DNA from 3 places in the Tenacibaculum sp. 1B UA genome. Region 3 is predicted to be linked to each of the others. Evidence: riboswitches for the same ligand, from Rfam matches in the RefSeq annotation. Region 3 holds a riboswitch; each other region holds the start of a gene.
The links. A riboswitch is a leader RNA that binds a small molecule or an ion and turns the genes downstream of it on or off. The one in region 3 is predicted to bind cobalamin.
Positions count from the first base shown of each region.

Region 1: linked by a shared signal. The riboswitch ahead of MK851_RS04385 (hypothetical protein) and the one ahead of metE (5-methyltetrahydropteroyltriglutamate--homocysteine S-methyltransferase) in region 3 are both predicted to bind cobalamin.
Region 2: linked by a shared signal. The riboswitch ahead of MK851_RS14865 (TonB-dependent receptor plug domain-containing protein) and the one ahead of metE (5-methyltetrahydropteroyltriglutamate--homocysteine S-methyltransferase) in region 3 are both predicted to bind cobalamin.

Region 1 is NZ_JAKVUA010000003.1:62,902-68,910, forward strand. It holds gene MK851_RS04380 (anthranilate synthase component I family protein) at 1-1,056, opposite strand, end outside; gene MK851_RS04385 (hypothetical protein) at 1,263-2,327, opposite strand; cobalamin riboswitch at 2,422-2,620, opposite strand; gene asnB (asparagine synthase B) at 2,872-4,533, shown strand; gene MK851_RS04395 (DUF3103 family protein) at 4,620-5,798, opposite strand.
Region 2 is NZ_JAKVUA010000027.1:20,456-26,464, reverse strand. It holds gene MK851_RS14865 (TonB-dependent receptor plug domain-containing protein) at 1-1,146, opposite strand, end outside; cobalamin riboswitch at 1,176-1,370, opposite strand; gene MK851_RS14860 (ABC transporter substrate-binding protein) at 1,380-2,318, opposite strand; gene MK851_RS14855 (bifunctional adenosylcobinamide kinase/adenosylcobinamide-phosphate guanylyltransferase) at 2,420-2,923, shown strand; gene cobT (nicotinate-nucleotide--dimethylbenzimidazole phosphoribosyltransferase) at 2,927-3,964, shown strand; gene MK851_RS14845 (adenosylcobinamide-GDP ribazoletransferase) at 3,967-4,737, shown strand; gene cobC (alpha-ribazole phosphatase) at 4,722-5,249, shown strand; gene MK851_RS14835 (ABC transporter substrate-binding protein) at 5,262-6,009, shown strand, end outside.
Region 3 is NZ_JAKVUA010000003.1:190,747-196,755, forward strand. It holds gene MK851_RS05005 (DJ-1/PfpI family protein) at 1-633, shown strand, start outside; cobalamin riboswitch at 743-929, shown strand; gene metE (5-methyltetrahydropteroyltriglutamate--homocysteine S-methyltransferase) at 1,117-3,441, shown strand; gene MK851_RS05015 (acyl-CoA thioesterase) at 3,517-3,945, shown strand; gene MK851_RS05020 (tRNA1(Val) (adenine(37)-N6)-methyltransferase) at 3,986-4,705, opposite strand; gene mnmD (tRNA (5-methylaminomethyl-2-thiouridine)(34)-methyltransferase MnmD) at 4,893-5,555, opposite strand; gene MK851_RS05030 (hypothetical protein) at 5,563-5,982, opposite strand; gene MK851_RS05035 (DUF4920 domain-containing protein) at 5,982-6,009, opposite strand, start outside.

The DNA.
Region 1 (6,009 bases), 130 kb from region 3:
TACTGTAGATACCAAGTGAATTACATGACTAAAATATTGCACTTCTTTGTAGGTTTCTACCGTTACATTGGTTGCGTGCTTACTTAAATCATTTCTTGCTAAATCAACCAACATTACATGTTCTGCATTTTCTTTCGGGTCATTTGCTAACTCTTTCGCCAACTCTCTATCTTTTTCATCATCACCTGTTCTTCTAAAGGTTCCTGCAATTGGATTAATAATAGCCTGACTTTCATTTATCTTAATTTGTGCTTCTGGCGAAGATCCCATTAACTTAAAACTTCCATAATCAAAATAAAATAAATAAGGAGAAGGATTTATAGAGCGTAATGCTCTGTACACATTAAATTCGTCCCCTTTAAATTGTTGTTGAAATTGGCGTGATAAGACCAACTGAAAAACATCTCCTCTCTTACAATGTTCTTTTGCTTTGGTAACATTTTCTTTAAACTCTTCATCTGTAATATTAGATGTTTCTTCTCCTTCAAAAGCGAAGTCATATTTAGCAAAAGATTGAGAGTTTACTAAGTTTTCTATTTCTGATAATCGAGACTCTTCTCCTTCTGGTATATTTTCTATCAAAATCATTTCATTTTTAAAATGATTAATTGCTACGATAAATCGGAAAAAACTATATTGTAATACTGGAATTTCGGAAGGTGCTTTATTTGATTTTAACTGAATTGTTTCAAAATACTGAACCGCATCAAAAGTTGTATAACCGTACAATCCATTAAATGATTTTATTTCCTCTGAACAATTTATCGAAATAACATTGCTATACGCATCAAACTTTTCATAAAAATTTCTTTGAATAGGCTCTCTTTCTAGTTCTTCTTTTCGATACGACAATAACAACTCATCATTTTCTGCTTTGATGGTTATCAAAGGTTCTATACACAAAAACGAATAACTATTTTCTTTACTATGATAATCTGAACTTTCTAACAGCAAACTATTCGCATACTTGTCTCTTGTTCTTAAATACAAGCTAACTGGCGTTATCATATCTGCCAATTGTTTTTTTGCTATTGTTTTAAAGGTAATTTTTTTCATTTCATTTAATATGTAAAAACAAAAAAGGCTTATCATGAGATAAGCCTTTTCGTTGTATTATAGATATAACAAGATGGTCTCACTAACGTAAGTTACGAGTTTTCCACCACCAGTTATTTAATTGTTGTTTTATCATTATGCTACAAATGTATAAAGTGATTTTGATTTTACAAACTTTTTCGCATTAAAAAATAAATAAACAATATTTAATTTACAGAAAAATCTTCTTTAGAGAAGAAAATATCTATTGGCGAGTTACCTATTCCTTTTACAGTTTTAAAAACAGATTTATCTTCATTATATATAGTGAGTATACTTTTATCTGTATCAAAAAAATCTTCTGACCCTATAACATAAACTTTACCTGTTGTAGGATGCTCTCTTATAACAGTTGTAAGCATTATTCCTTCTGTAGTTGGATTAATAAACTCTTCTGCTTTTTTTGTTTCTGTGTTAAAACGGTGAATTACTCCTGTTGACACTTCTGACCAATAAACATAACTACTTGATTCACTTATAGAAAGCATACTATTCTTATACAAATTCACTTCTGTTAATGTAACCGTTTCATCAATACCATAATCAGTTGTCAAACTTACAAACTTAGCATCTTCAACTCTTTTCTCAGTTCCTATCCAAATTTTATTGTTTTTATCTTTTAAGATTCCTGAAATTACATCATCAAATATTACTGTAGTTTTTATTGACTTATCTTTGATATTTAATACCTTCAACTCTTTATCGTCAGCAATCAATACGTTTTCTCCATCTACCAATACTCCTGATTTTGAAAACAATACTTTTGAAGAAACTCCATCAATCTTATCTTTCACTCCTTCACTTACATTAAAAAACGATAAATCATATGTTCTTCGTCTTCCTCTTCCACCAGTAGAAATGATTACTCCATCAGTTTCTGAGTACATAGCCAAGTACGAAGGGCTACTTACCTTAGATGTAGTCACTGCTACTTCTTCTGCAAGATCTTTTAAGTTTAATTTTGTAACAAAATTAGGTCCGTCTTGAGACACTATGAATAAACTATTTTCAAAATTTGTAAAAGATATTGAATTTTTATTTAGAGACTCATATACATTTGGGGTAAAAACTTGACCTTCATCTAAGTGCCCTACCACTGTTTTGTCCCCCTCATAACTTAGTATAAAAGAATTATCATAAATTGGAGTTGGTTCATGTTTCGTTGAATCACTTGAACATGAAAAAAAAACTGATATTAAACATACCAATACAATACTATAATTACGTATCATTATTATAATTAAATTTAAAGTTTCTGAAAACAAAAAAATACAAACATTATATTTCAAATGTTCTTTACTGCTTCTTCTTTTAACCCGAAAGAAAAGCAATGAATTAAATTTTGGCAGGTCTCCTGACTAACATCTTGCTACTACCTTCCCGTAAAAACAGTGGCGTAAGAAATAACAAGTATCTATAATTTTAATAGACTAAGTTTACAGTTGCGGGTACAGTTTAGGATTCTCACCTAATTCCCTTTTAATTTTCTTTACAATAAAGAAAAACCGCGGCAAATATATTTTAGTCGTAGGAAAGAAACACTAATTTTACTGTTAAAATTACACTTCCTTCTTTTTCGATAAAAGTAAACTCTCATAATTGTTATAAGAATAATTAAAAAGTAGAATAATAATAGCTTAAAACGCAAATTAAAGTTAATTAAAATCTGTTTTTCAATTTTTAAAGTTATAATATATAATCAAAAAAAGCATAATTGTTTAAAAATAAAAACATCATTCAGTTATTTGCATTATAATAAACAATAAAATTAAAATTATGTGTGGAATTGTATGTGCGTTTGATTTAAAACAATCTTCAGATAAATTAAGACCTCAATTATTAGAAATGGCTAAGAAAGTTCGCCATAGAGGTCCAGACTGGAGTGGAATTTATAGTGATGAAAAAACAATTATGGCACATGAGCGACTAGCAATTGTTGATCCTGCCTCTGGACAACAACCTCTATTTAGCCATGACCGTAGATTTGTCTTAGCTGCTAATGGAGAAATATATAATCATAAGGAAATAAGAAAGCAACTTAAGGAACAACATGAGTTTTTAACTAAATCTGATTGTGAGGTTATCTTAGCTTTATACAAAGAAAAGGGAGTTGAGTTTTTAGATGATTTAAACGGGATTTTTGGTTTTGCTGTATACGATTCAATTACGGATGAATATTTAGTTGCCCGTGACCATATGGGAATTATTCCTTTATACATGGGGTGGGATAAACACGGAACTTTTTATGTGGCTTCTGAGTTAAAAGCGCTAGAAGGAGTTTGTAACAAAATCGAAATTTTTCCTCCAGGACACTATTATACGCGTGAAGATGGTTTGCAAAAATGGTATTCTCGTGATTGGATGGAATACGAAGCTGTGAAAGACAATAAGACCTCCATAGATGAAGTTCGTGATGCTTTAGAAGCCGCTGTTCATAGGCAACTAATGAGTGATGTACCTTATGGAGTATTACTTTCTGGTGGATTGGATTCTTCCATTACCTCTGCTATTGCAAAAAAATATGCTGCTAAACGTGTAGAATCTGGTGATAAAGATGCTGCTTGGTATCCACAATTACATTCATTTTCTATTGGTTTAGAAGGCTCACCTGATTTAGCTGCAGCTAAAAAAGTATCGGAGTATATTGATACTATTCATCATGAAATAACCTTTACTATTCAAGAAGGCTTAGACGCAATAAAAGATGTTATTTACAACTTGGAAACTTACGATATTACAACAGTTCGTGCCTCTACTCCAATGTATTTAATGGCACGTGTTATTAAATCTATGGGAATAAAAATGGTCTTATCTGGCGAAGGTGCTGATGAACTTTTTGGAGGATATTTATACTTCCATAAAGCCCCTAACGCAGAAGAATTTCACAAAGAAACTGTACGAAAATTAGATAAATTATACCAATACGACTGTTTACGTGCTAACAAAAGCTTAATGGCCTGGGGAATTGAGGGACGTGTTCCGTTTTTAGACAAAGAGTTTATGGATGTAGCAATGCGTATTAACCCAGAAGACAAAATGATTAATGGTGAACGTATGGAGAAATGGGTATTACGTAAAGCTTTTGAGAGCTATTTACCAAAAGAAGTAGCTTGGAGACAAAAAGAACAATTTTCTGATGGAGTTGGCTACAACTGGATTGATACCTTAAAAGAAGTTGTAGAAGCTGCTATTACTAAGGAAATGATGGCAAATGCTCCACATCGTTTTCCTACGCAAACACCAAGAACCAAAGAAGAATATTATTATCGTTCAATATTTGAAGAACACTTCCCAAGTGAAACTGCTGCTTTAACAGTTCCTTCTGTTCCTTCAATTGCCTGTAGTAGTCCTACAGCACTAGCATGGGATAAAAGTTTTCAAAACCAAAACGAACCTTCAGGTAGAGCTATTAAGACTGTACATGAAGACGCTTACTAAGAGTAATTCTTAGTTTATTTTCAAATTTTAGTTGTAAAAAACCTCGCCAATAAGCGAGGTTTTTGTTATTCTTTTAAATTTATTTTTTAATTTGGAGCTACATAAAAAGGAGATAAATTTATCTTAGCATTTCTTCTAGCACCATAATAATTATTGTAACTCTTATTTTTTTCAATTGTATAAAAAGAATCTACATAATCATCATTATTAGCATACCAGCTATCAGGCATCGCTTGAATTATTGCTCCAGCAACCTGTCCCAAAACATTAACCCAAGGTTGCGTAGAAACTGTTCCTATAATTTGAAAAACTCCATTTACAATAGCAGAAACTAAGTCTTTATAATTTGTATTGTCATCTTTTTCAAATAACTGAATATTTGCTGCTTGATATTGATAATCATCCCAAAACAATAATATTTGATTCGGGTAATAATCAGTATCATCATGATCTAAATAATACATAGGTATTATCTTAATTTCAGGATTATTTTTACTATCCTTAATCCCTGATGTTATAGCGTACACCTCAGCAGCTCCACTTACCCAAGGCTCTTCATCATCATTTAATCTAATCTTATCTAATTTCGTAGTTTCTAAACCTGTATTTCTAGCAGATTTAGCATTAAAATCAAATGAAGAATTTAAAAACCTCTCATTTTGAACTCCTCCTTCTTGAAGATACTTATTCATATAAGCAACTTCTTTCTTCAAGGTCTCAAAACCATCGGTTTCAATAATTATTACTGTTTGACTTGGTGCTTCTTTAGGGTCAAGATAAACAACTTCTTTATTTATTGTATAAGCCTCAACTCTTTTCCATGTTTTCTCATCTCCTTCAGGAGCAAAAGAAAACAACACATCAGAAAGATTATCTATTCTTTTTCCATTATGCATCCAAACCTCTAAAATCTCTATTTTGTCAGGAGCAGCTTCTTTAGAAGCTCTATTTTCTAACGTTGTTGTTTTAGAAGCTAATGATTTGTATGCTTCTTCACCACCTACAAATTCAGAAGTTTGCTCTAAAATTTTAGACATCGAAACGCTAGGTTGCTGATTAATCAATAGCTCCACAGCTTTTTCTTTAAAACTTTGATTTTTCATTAAATCAATGAATTGAAAAGCAGCTTCCTTCTTATTTACTAAATCAGAAGTTTGCTGTTCTACTAAATTGTCAGAACCAGTAACTAATTCTTCAGAATTGTTACAACCAATAAACAACATCGAAGCTAATAAAGCTCCAAATAAAATTCGGGGGGTTTTCATTTTTAAAAAAATTTAATTTGTTAATATTGACATCAATAATAACAAAAAGCACTACAAAAACCATAAAAAACGTTAAATATTTATTAAAAAATAACACAAAACACATTAAATAGTATTTTATACACATTTATTTAACACTTAAACAACAAATACTCAAATTATTTATTTATACAATAATTTTTAAGACATATAAGCAATCTTAAAAAAAAGA
Region 2 (6,009 bases), on a different contig from region 3:
TTCTTTTCTAACTTGTAAATTCGTTATTAATTTTTCAGTAGGTTGATATTTAACACTTCCTACAAACGCTACAGAATTTCTTGTTTTGGTATTAATATCTGTATTTTCACCATTAATGTTTTCGTACATCGTTTTATAATTAAACGATAAAACATTAGATGGTTTATAAGTTAAAGAGTGATTTAATAAAGCAGTCTTAGACTTACCAAAACTGTAATTTTCAGCATCTTTATTTCCGTAATACCTATATTCCTGCGTTAGGTAAGCTAAGTTTAGTTCTTGTTTAAACTGAGAAGAAAATGAATACTTCCACTGTAGTAAGTTTCTTTGATTAAAATCTTCATTTCGTTCACTTCCAGCAGACGGGTTCGGTAATCCATCAGAAAACAAACGATTTCCGTAGTAAGCAGTCGAATAAAACGATAAAGAGTTTGTAGGACTAAACTTATAACCTATGACAAAATTAACTCCGTAGTTTTTGTACTTTCCATTTTCATTAGCTAGTAAATTACCTTCGCTATCTTTATAACGTTCATCGATATATGTGTAATCATTGTCGGAATAATTAAACGTAGAAGCTAATTTTACACTCCACTTATCTGTTCCTACTGAGCTTTTAAAAAAATTAGACGATGTATTGTAACTTCCATAAGAAGTAAACAATTGAAATTTTTGATGTTCTTTAAACAGTACTTCATCTTTTAAGTGTACCGTTCCTCCTATGGCACCAGAACCATATTCAGTACTATTCCCACCACTTTGCACAAGAATATTATCACTTATACTCGCAGAAAGTGCATTAAAGTCTGTTTGTCCACTTCCTACAGCATTTATAGGAATTCCATTCCATAGTACCAACGTATTTGAAGCCGATGTCCCTCTAAAACGTGCAGTACTTACGCCTCCATTACCATAATCTCTAAAAGCTATTGGACTGTTATAACGTAAAAGGTTCGTTAAGTTAATAGGGTTTTTTGTCTGTTCTTTCACCCCAATCTTTAATTCTTTTGTAGCAATGCGTTTTTTTTCTACATTTCTCTTCCCATTAACTATTACCTCTTTTAATTTGTTAATAGCTATTGTATCTTTTTGAGAAAAAAGATTAATCGTAAAAAACAGTATGAATATTGTTGTTATTTCCTTCATTATACATTAAACTTTTATCCCGAAAGTTTTAATTAATTATAATAATTGGCAGGTCTCCTGGCTTGCGTCTTGTAACATACCTTCCCATTAAAAAACAGTGGTTTGAGTAATCGTTACAAGCTTAATAGCTTACAGTTGCGGGAACAGCTTCGGTTTTACACCGAATTCCCTTTTAATTTTCTTTAATAGGTGATTAAAGAAAAACCAAAAATCACGGCAAATGTATCGTATTCTTATAAATTAGCAACCATCAAATCATGATAATTTGCGAATTTTGTTTGTAAGTTTTCTGGAAGCGTATAATACTCTGGATGAATCATTTTTGCCAAACATTCAATTCCTTCTACTAAAGTACCCGCTGAAGATTGTGTAAACATGGCAAAATCGGCAATGTACACTTGTTTATTTTTTACTGCTCTTAAAGACGTCCACTCTTCTCTCTCTTCTAAAAACTTCATATCTTCAAGTGTTCTCTCAATTCCATATCCGCAAGGAGCAATAATTAATACCTCTGGATCGTATTTTACAATTTTATCCCAAGAAATTACAATACTATCTCCTGATGGATGCGATAACAAATCAATTCCACCTGCATAACCTATTTGATGAGGAATCCAGTGCCCGCAGTTAAACAACGGATCAATCCACTCTAATAACATCACACTTTTCGACTGGATTCTATGCTCACGTTGCACATCAACAATATCATAAACACGCTTTTTTAATCCACTTACATACGCCTCTCCTACTGCTTCCTGCTTCATTGCTTTTGCAATAGTTAATGCATTCTCAAAAACATCTTCTAAAGAGTTTGGAGTAATAGATATTAATTCTGGAACCTTTGGCAATTTATAAGCTGATTTTGCCACAGATTCTGTGTCTATCTGGCAAACATCACAAACATCTTGTGTAAAAACAATATCGGGTGCTAAACGTTCTAAAACAGGTTCATCTACATAATACAATGTCTTTCCTTCTGCCTTGGTTTTAGAAAAAATAGCCGTAATCTCTTTACTCGTTAACACTTTTCCTTCCAACTTATATCGAACAGCTACTTCTTTTTCTTTTAAAGCTACTTCTGGACACTCAAAAGTAATTCCGTTTAAATAATCTTGTAACCCCATATCATAAATCATTTGAGTTACTGCTGGCATAAAAGAAGATACTGTCATAATTCATTGTTTTAGTTCAGCAAAAATAAACAGTTATCTATTTTAATTTGCTTTTTATTAAAAATCTTTCCAATCTTTGTGTCAACATAAAATGCGATTTCATGATATATTATATCTCAGGAGGTGAACGTTCGGGTAAAAGTAGCTATGCTCAAAAGCTAGCCGAATCTTTATCTGACACTCCTATTTACTTAGCTACTTCTCGTATTTGGGATGAAGATTTTCAGCAGCGAGTTGACAGACATGTTTCTGATAGAGATGAACGCTGGACCACTGTTGAGGAAGAAAAATGGTTAAGTAAGGTAATTTCTGAAAAACAAACGGTGGTTATAGATTGTGTTACATTATGGCTAACAAACTTCTTTGTGGATACAAAATACGATATTGAAAAAGCGCTAAAAATTGCTAAAGAAGAAATCAACAAATTGGTTGAAATTGACGCTAATATTATCATCATTTCTAATGAAATTGGTATGGGATTACACGCTAATTCTGAATCTGGAAGGAAATTTACACAATTACAAGGCTGGACGAACCAACACATAGCAAAACTAGCCGATAAAGCTACTTTTATGGTATCTGGACTTCCTTTAACTTTAAAATAACACATGACAACAACGATAACTCCCCTTTCAAAAGAACTACAAAACGAGCTTCAAGAAGAAATCAACTTCAAAACCAAGCCTATTGGTGCTTTAGGCAATTTAGAAAAAATTGCCATGCAAGTGGGATTAATTCAAAATACCATGAGCCCTGTGTTATCAAAGCCTACAATTGTGATTTTTGCAGGGGATCATGGAATTGCTACTACGGGAAAGGTGAGTCCATACCCTCAAGAAGTTACACAGCAAATGGTATTCAACTTTTTGCAAGGAGGTGCTGCCATTAATGTGTTTTGTAAACAAAACAACATTCATTTAAACATTGTAGATGCTGGTGTAAATGCTGATTTTAAAACACATCCACAGCTTACCAATGCCAAAATAGCAAAGGGAACACAAGATTATAGTACTACCAAAGCTATGACCTCAGAACAATGCCAAGAAGCCTTGGAAAAAGGAAGACAGTTGGTAAGAAAGGTGTATAGTGAAGGTTGCAATGTTATTGGTTTTGGTGAAATGGGGATTAGCAATACGTCATCTGCGGCTTTGTTAATGAGTTATTTTACCAATACACCTATTGAAAACTGTGTAGGTAGAGGTACTGGAGTGGATGACAAAGGACTACAAACAAAAATCGACACATTATGTGAAGTCTATAAGTTACACGCCGATTCTATTTCAACACCTATGGAAGCCTTAACTACTTTTGGTGGATTTGAAATTGTAATGATGTGTGGTGCTATGTTAGAAGCTGCTTCTTTAAAAATGACTTTACTTATTGATGGTTTTATTGTTACTGCTGCCCTATTAGCAGGGCATGCAATGGAATCTGATATTTTAGATTACTGTATATTCTGTCATAATTCAGGAGAACAAGGACATCAAAAAATGTTAGAATTTTTAAACGCTGAACCACTTTTAAACTTAGGTTTACGTTTAGGTGAAGGAACAGGTTGTGCGGTTGCCTTTCCTATTATTCAATCGAGTGTGAACTTTTTAAACGAAATGGCTACTTTTAAAAGTGCCAATATTAGCGAAGCCTAGTTATGATAAAAAGACAAATCCATTATTTTTTAACAGCTATATTGTTTTTCACACGCATTCCGTGTCCAAAATGGGTAGATCATTCTCCTGAAATACTCAACAAAAGCAGTCGTTATTTTTCTTTAGTAGGAATTGTAGTTGGAAGCATTGCAGCACTAGCCTACTTCGCTTCTTCTTATATTTTTCCTACGGATGTTGCTATTGTAATCAGCATGATTAGTTCTATTTGGATTACAGGTGCTTTTCATGAAGATGGGTTTGCCGATGTTTGCGATGGTTTTGGTGGCGGATGGACCAAAGAAAAGATTTTAACCATTATGAAAGATTCCAGACTTGGAACTTTTGGAGTTAGTGGTTTGGTCTTTATCCTAGCTATAAAATTTTTAGCTCTATATCATTTACAAAACCTATCCGTTAATTTAATTTTAGTTATTATTTCAGGACACAGTATTAGCCGATTTATCGCAACTGTATTGTTGTATACACATGAATACGTGAGAGATATTGACAGCTCAAAAATAAAACCAACTACCAAACAAATGAGTAGTAAATCGCTACTCATATCAGCTATTTTCGGAATAGCTCCCTTATTTTTCTTTCAAAACCCAATAGTATTTTTGGTATTGCTCCCCTTATTACTTACCTATTTGTATATGGGACATTTCTTTAAAAAATGGATTGGAGGTCAAACAGGAGATTGCGCAGGTGCTTTGCAACAAGTAGCTGAAATTGTTTTTTATCTAAGTCTACTCGCCTTATGGAAGTTATTTTAGTACGACATACCACACCTGATATTGCCAAAGGTATATGTTATGGTCAAGCAGATATAGAGGTTACCACTACTTTTGAGGAAGAAGTGAGCGATATTCTAAAAAAAGTTCCTGTCAACGATGCTGATGTAACGTATTACAGTAGTCCCTTACAACGCTGTAAGCTTTTGGCTGAAAAACTTTCAGCTAACGTAATTTTTGACAACCGATTGAAAGAACTCAATTTTGGTGATTGGGAACTCCAAAAATGGAACGATATTGATAAAAAAGAACTTGATATTTGGATGAATGATTTTGTAAAAACGCCTGCTAAAAACGGAGAGTCTTACATCGATTTACACAACAGAACCATCGATTTTTTAACCGAATTAAAAGCTAAAAACCATCAAAAAATAGTGCTTGTTACCCATGCTGGTGTAATGAGAAGTCTTTGGGCTTATATGAATGAAATTCCGTTGGAAAAATCATTTGAATTAAAACTAAACTATGGGGATATACTAACCTTCCACTTCTAAAAACATCTTACTATGAAACGTTATTTACTTATTTTTTCTTTATTCCTTCTGTTCATACAGTGCAAGCAAGAAACTAAAAAAACTACTGAAAAGAAACCTGCCAAAAGCACTGTAAAATATGCCAAAGGTTTTGATATAATTTCTGAAAACGGAGTAAAAAAATTAGTGATCAAAAAGGCTTTTCAAAGCTCACACGACCTATATTCTTATACGCTTACCGATAAAACCAACCTTTCTAAAAATGAAATTAAAGTTCCTATTGAAAGAATGGTCGTTACAAGTACTACTCATATTCCGATGTTGGAACTTTTGAATGCTGAAAATACTATTGTTGGTTTTCCGCACACCAAATATGTTTCTTCAAAAAGAACAAGAAATAGAATTGACGAAGGTAACATTGTTGAATTAGGCTTGGAACAAGATATGAATACTGAAAAGTTGATTGATATTGAACCTGAACTCGTTGTTGGTTTTGCTTTGCATCCAAATACGAAACTATACCAAAACATCAAAAAAACAGGGATTCCTGTCATTTTTAATGGAGATTGGTTGGAAGAAACACCTTTAGGAAGAGCGGAATGGATTAAGTTTTTTGGTGCTTTATACGGAAAAGAAAAGGAAGCAGACAGTATTTTTACCAACATAGAAGCAGAATACTTAAAAGCAAAAAAAATAGCTCAAAACAGCGCTAAACAGCCTACTATTTTATCTGGAAGCATGTTTAAAGATGTTTGGAATGTTCCTGCGGGTGAAAGTTTTA
Region 3 (6,009 bases):
ACTCTAACTAAACATTTAAAACCATTTAATCCTGATTTACCAACTATTGGGCTTTTAATGTTTAACGGAGTTTTACAAGGAGAAGTTATAGCAACATCAGATGTATTTGGAAAAGTAGACAAAGAGGGCAAACAACTTTTTAATGTAGTAGCGATAGCTGAAATAGCTAAACCTATTACTACCGAAGAAGGAATGCATTTTGTTCCAGACTACACTTTTGATAATTGCCCCAAACTAACAGCTTTATTTGTTCCAAGTGCTTACGATATGTATACGCAGGTGCATAATGATAAAATTGTAGATTTTATAAAAACAAAAAATCAAGAGACCCAATACACTGTTAGTAATTGTGCTGGTGCTAACTTAATTGGTAAATCTGGTATAGCTGATGGCCATAAAATTGTAACATGGATTGGTGGTGGTAAACAACTACAAAAAGATTACCCTAATTTAAAAGTTCAAAACGACAGCTTGGTAACTTTTGTTAAAGATGGTAAGTTTTTATCTTCAAACGGAAATTTAGCTAGTTATATCTCAGCGTTAGAACTTCTCGAAATTATGACAAGTACCGAACATAGAAAATTTGTTGAAAGCTATCTATACTTAGATCAACTTAAAAACTGGGAAAAATAACAAAATTTAAAATCTTGTTAAAGCTCAAGAAGCATCAGTATACTGATGCTTTTTTTATTACCAGTTCTAAAAAAATAATACATACATTTACCCCGATAAGTTCTTTACATACTTCATCAACCGAAAAGGTTTTACTTAGCTGTAGATTAATAGGGAATCGTGTGCAAATCACGAACTGTCGCGCAACTGTAAGTAACACACCAAAAGTTTTTATCCTAGTATATCCACTGCAAAAGCGGGAAGGATGATAAAAACTGTTATAAGTCAGGAGACCTGCCTATTCGGATATTGACAATGCTTTCGCGATTTGAAGCCTTTGGGTCATACCGATGATATATTTTTAACGCACACTTTCGCTTATGAAATGCTGTGCTTTTTTGGTATGTCATTATTTTTTCCTCAAACATCACATCGTTTTTTAGCATTGCGAAGCATCTAAAAGAACTTTTAAAATTAATGTTTAATTATAAAAGTTAAAAAGAAATGCAAACGCACATTCTTGGCTATCCGCGTATTGGTAGCAACAGAGAACTCAAAAAAGCCTGCGAGCAATATTGGTCGGGCAAAACAAGTTCACAGGAACTTCTTGAAACAGGAAGAAACATCTGTCAACAAAACTGGAAAACACAACAAGAAGCAGGTATAGACCTTATTCCTTGTAATGATTTTTCTTATTACGATCAAGTGTTAGATATGACACTCAGCGTTGGTGCTATCCCTAAACGTTACAACGAAGTAGCTTTAAAAGCTTCAAACTCTGAACTAGATCTCTATTTCGCCATGGCAAGAGGGTATCAAAAAGATGAACTTGATATTACTGCTATGGAAATGACTAAGTGGTTTGACACTAACTACCATTATATCGTTCCAGAGTTTTATAAAGACCAAGAGTTTAAACTATTTTCTAACAAAATTATTAATGAATTTGTTGGTGCTAAACAATTAAGGATTAATGCTAAACCTGTAATTATTGGTTTAGTTAGCTACCTTCTTTTAGGTAAAGAAAAAGAAGAGGGGTTTAATAAGTTAGATTTAGCCTCAAAACTACTTCCTGTGTATATGGAAATTCTTCAAGAGCTTCAAGCACAAGGTGCAAAATATATTCAATTTGATGAGCCTTTTTTAGCGTTAGACCTAAACGAAAAAGCTAAAGAAACCTATCAATTTATCTATAATGAAATTAGAAGGAAGTTTCCTATTTTAAAATTTATAGTTACCACTTACTTTGAAGGTTTAAAAGACAATCTTTCATTAGCTAACACACTTCCTATCGATACATTACATATCGACTTAGTTCGTTGTGAATACCAATTAGACGATGTATTAAGCACTCTTTCTGAAGACAAGTCTCTATCGTTAGGTATTGTAGATGGAAGAAACATTTGGAAAAACGACTTTGAAAAATCGTTACAACTTATTCAAAAAGCAACCGATAGATTAGGCTCTGACAGAATCTTTATTGCTTCCTCATGTTCTTTATTACATTCTCCTTGCGATTTAGAACTAGAAACATCTTTAGATAATGATATTAAACAATGGCTTGCTTTCGCTAAGCAAAAACTTACAGAAGTAAATTTGTTAAAACAGTTATCTGAAGATACTACTGATAAAGCTATTTTGAATGCTTTTGAAGAAAACAAAAAAGCTATCGCAAGTAGAAAATCTTCAGCTTTGATTCATCATAACGACGTAAAACAACGTATTGATGCTATTACTGAAACTGATTCTCGAAGAAAAAATAGCTTTTCTGTTCGTAAAGAAGCGCAAGAAAAAGTATTGAATTTACCATTATTCCCTACTACAACCATTGGTTCATTTCCCCAAACTAAAGAAGTAAGAAGCTGGAGAGCACAATTTAAAAAAGGTACTTTAAATAGTGAGGAATATAAATATTTACTAAAGAAAGAAACTCAAAAAACCATTCAATGGCAAGAAAAAATAGGTCTTGATGTTTTGGTTCATGGTGAGTATGAGCGAAACGACATGGTAGAGTATTTTGGTGAACAACTTGCAGGAGTTACATTTACTAAAAAAGGCTGGGTTCAAAGTTATGGTAGCCGCTGTGTGAAGCCTCCTATTATTTACGGTGATGTTTACCGCCCCCATCCAATGACTGTTTATTGGTCACAGTACGCACAATCTTTAACTAATAATTGGGTTAAAGGAATGTTAACAGGACCTGTTACCATTTTACAATGGTCTTTTGTACGCGATGACCAGCCTCGTTCAACTACCTGTAAACAAATTGCATTAGCTATTCGAGATGAAGTTGCTGATCTTGAAAAAGCAGGCATCCGAATTATTCAAATTGATGAACCAGCTATAAGAGAAGGACTTCCTCTACGAAAATCAGGTTGGAATGATTATCTAAAATGGGCTGTTGAAGCTTTTAAAATTTCATCATGCGGTGTAGATGATGCTACACAAATACATACACACATGTGCTATTCAGAGTTTAATGACATTATTCAAAACATTGCTGATATGGATGCTGATGTTATTACGATTGAATGCTCTCGTTCTCAAATGGAACTATTAAATGCTTTTGCTGATTTTAAATATCCAAATGAAATTGGCCCTGGAGTATATGACATTCATTCACCTAGAGTTCCTTCTATTCAAGAAATGCTTGAACTCTTACACAAAGCTCAAAAAGTTATTCCAGCCGCCCAGCTTTGGGTAAATCCTGATTGTGGTCTTAAAACCAGACATTGGGATGAAACAGAAAAAGCTTTACTTGCTATGGTTTCGGCTGCAAAAGAAGCTTCATTAAGGTACAATACTAATACACTGGAAACTATTACCTAACAGCTGACTAATTATAAAGTGCCCAAAAACACAAAACTTTTTGGGCACTAATTATCATATAAACTCCCACTAAAAATGACCACAGAAGAAAAAATAATACAATCGGAAACACGTATTTTTAAAGCCGTATTTCCAAACACAACAAATCATTATGATACACTGTTCGGAGGAACTGCCATGCAATTAATGGATGAAGTTGCTTTTATTACTGCGACACGGTTTTGTAGACAAAAAGTTGTAACTGTAAGTAGTGATAAAATTGATTTTAAAAAACCAATTCCTGCTGGAACTATTATTGAATTAGCAGGAAAAGTTAGCTATATAGGTAACAAAAGTTTGAAAGTTACCGTTAAAATTTTCACTGAACAGATGTACTCACATCATAGAGAAAAAGCAATTGAAGGTGAATTTACCTTTGTTGCCATTGATGAGAATAAAAACCCAATAGAAGTTATAAAAACTGACATTCAAAAACTCCATTCTTCACAACAAGAACTGAGTTGACATTAAATGACGTTTTTGAAAAAGGTATCCACATAAAAAATTACATCTTCAAATAAAAATCTTTTGTAAGATTTTTATAGGCATCAGTATACTGGTGCCTTCTTGTTTCTATAATTAATTCTTCTTCTTGAACTGTAGCTTTAGTAAACGAAAACTCTAACAAACTACGTTTTATTTCTGATGTTGGATTTCCTCTTACTCTACAAACCTTGTTTAGGTATAAGTTATGTTTTTTAGCTAGCTTGATAAAATCCGCTTCTTCTTTAAACGGTATAATGGTTGAGAACCTTCCGTTTTCGGACAATATTTCACTTACTCCCTGTATTAACTCTTCAAAAGACAATGAGCTTGTAAATCGTGCTTTATTTCTTGCTATATCTTCCGTTTCATAGTCATCAGTATAAAATGGCGGGTTTGAAACAATTATATCGTATTCTTCTTCTTCCTCTGCCATTTCTTCTACAAACTCTACAAAAGAAGCATTGTAACAAAAAAGTCTATCTCCCCAAGCTGATTGCTCAAAATTTTCAACCGTTTGTTCATAAGCACCTTCATCAACTTCTACTGCATCAATAGTCATCGCATCACTTCGTTGTGCTAACATCAATGAAATAACCCCTGTGCCTGAACCAACATCTAACATTGTATCAGGGTATCCTCCTAAATCACACCACGCACCTAGCAATACCGCATCGGTACCTATTTTCATTGCAGTTTTATCTTGGTGTACTGTAAACTCTTTGAATTGAAATGGCTTCATTTATAAAAATCTTCCAATAATTTTTTCTGCATTGAAAAACAAATACAATACAATGATTAATAAGATTACTAGAAATAACCCTTTTTTAGGATTTCCTTTTTTTCGATTACCAAAACGTCTTTTAAACTCCATTTATTTGTTTCTATTTACTAAACTAATTGCATTAGGCTTTTAATTATGTTAAATGTTACTCACCACTTACTTTTGTTGCTCGCAACATCTCTCTTTTCCCTGGAGGTCCAGGTAAGCGTTCTACATCAAAACCTACCGCCTGCATTGCTCGTCGTACACTTCCTTTTGCTGAGTAAGTTACTAAGACACCTTCTGGTTTTAGCGCAGCAAACATAATTTTAAAAATATCTTCTGTCCACAAATCGGGTTGTACTCTAGCTCCAAAAGCATCAAAATAAATCAAATCAAAGCTATTTTCATCAGTAATTTCAGCAAAAAATTGCTTGCGTTTAGTTAATGAAAAATTGGAAGTTATTTTGTGTTTTTCTTCCCAAGAAACTTCGTGAATTTTCTCAAAAAAATCTCTTTTATCATCAGCATCCAACTCCTCAACATAATTTAATTTTACCACCTCTCCTTTAGCTACAGGATATGCTTCTACTCCAACATAATCAATCTGCTTTTCAGCTTCCAGTAATGTAATAAAACAATTGAGTCCTGTACCAAAACCTATTTCTAAAATAGAAACACTTTTAGTATCTATATACTTTAATCCGTTTCTAATAAATACATGATAGGCTTCTTGTATTGCTCCGTGTTTAGAGTGATATTGTTCATTCCACTCTGGCAAATGAATGGTTGTGGAACCATCTGACGTTATGATAATTTCTCGTTTTATAACTAAACTATTTAATCAGTAATTTTTTAATTCTTGGTATTGGTCCAGTGCAAGTTGTTTTATGACAGGCAATACAACTATTTACAGCTTGATTAAAATTCTGTTTTATAGAATCTTTTGAACCCGAATATACTTGCTGCATATTTTGAATATACAGTTTTGAAAAAGCTTCAAAACTTGTATTTCTATCTGCTGGATCGGTTAAAACCGCAGAATGAATATTCAGATAGGTTTCAGGAAAGTTACCTATTGATTCACCTTCTAAAATTTTATTCTTAATTGTCATGTTCCCTTCATACATAGCATTCATTAAGGCTGCCATTTCTGAAGATTGATACATTATAAGCTCCTCTTTTGGTTCTTTCTTTTCTTGTTTACAAGAAAAAAACACCAAGGACATCAATAAAACAATAATTAATTGTTTCATTATTTTTTCATTAACACTCCACCTGCT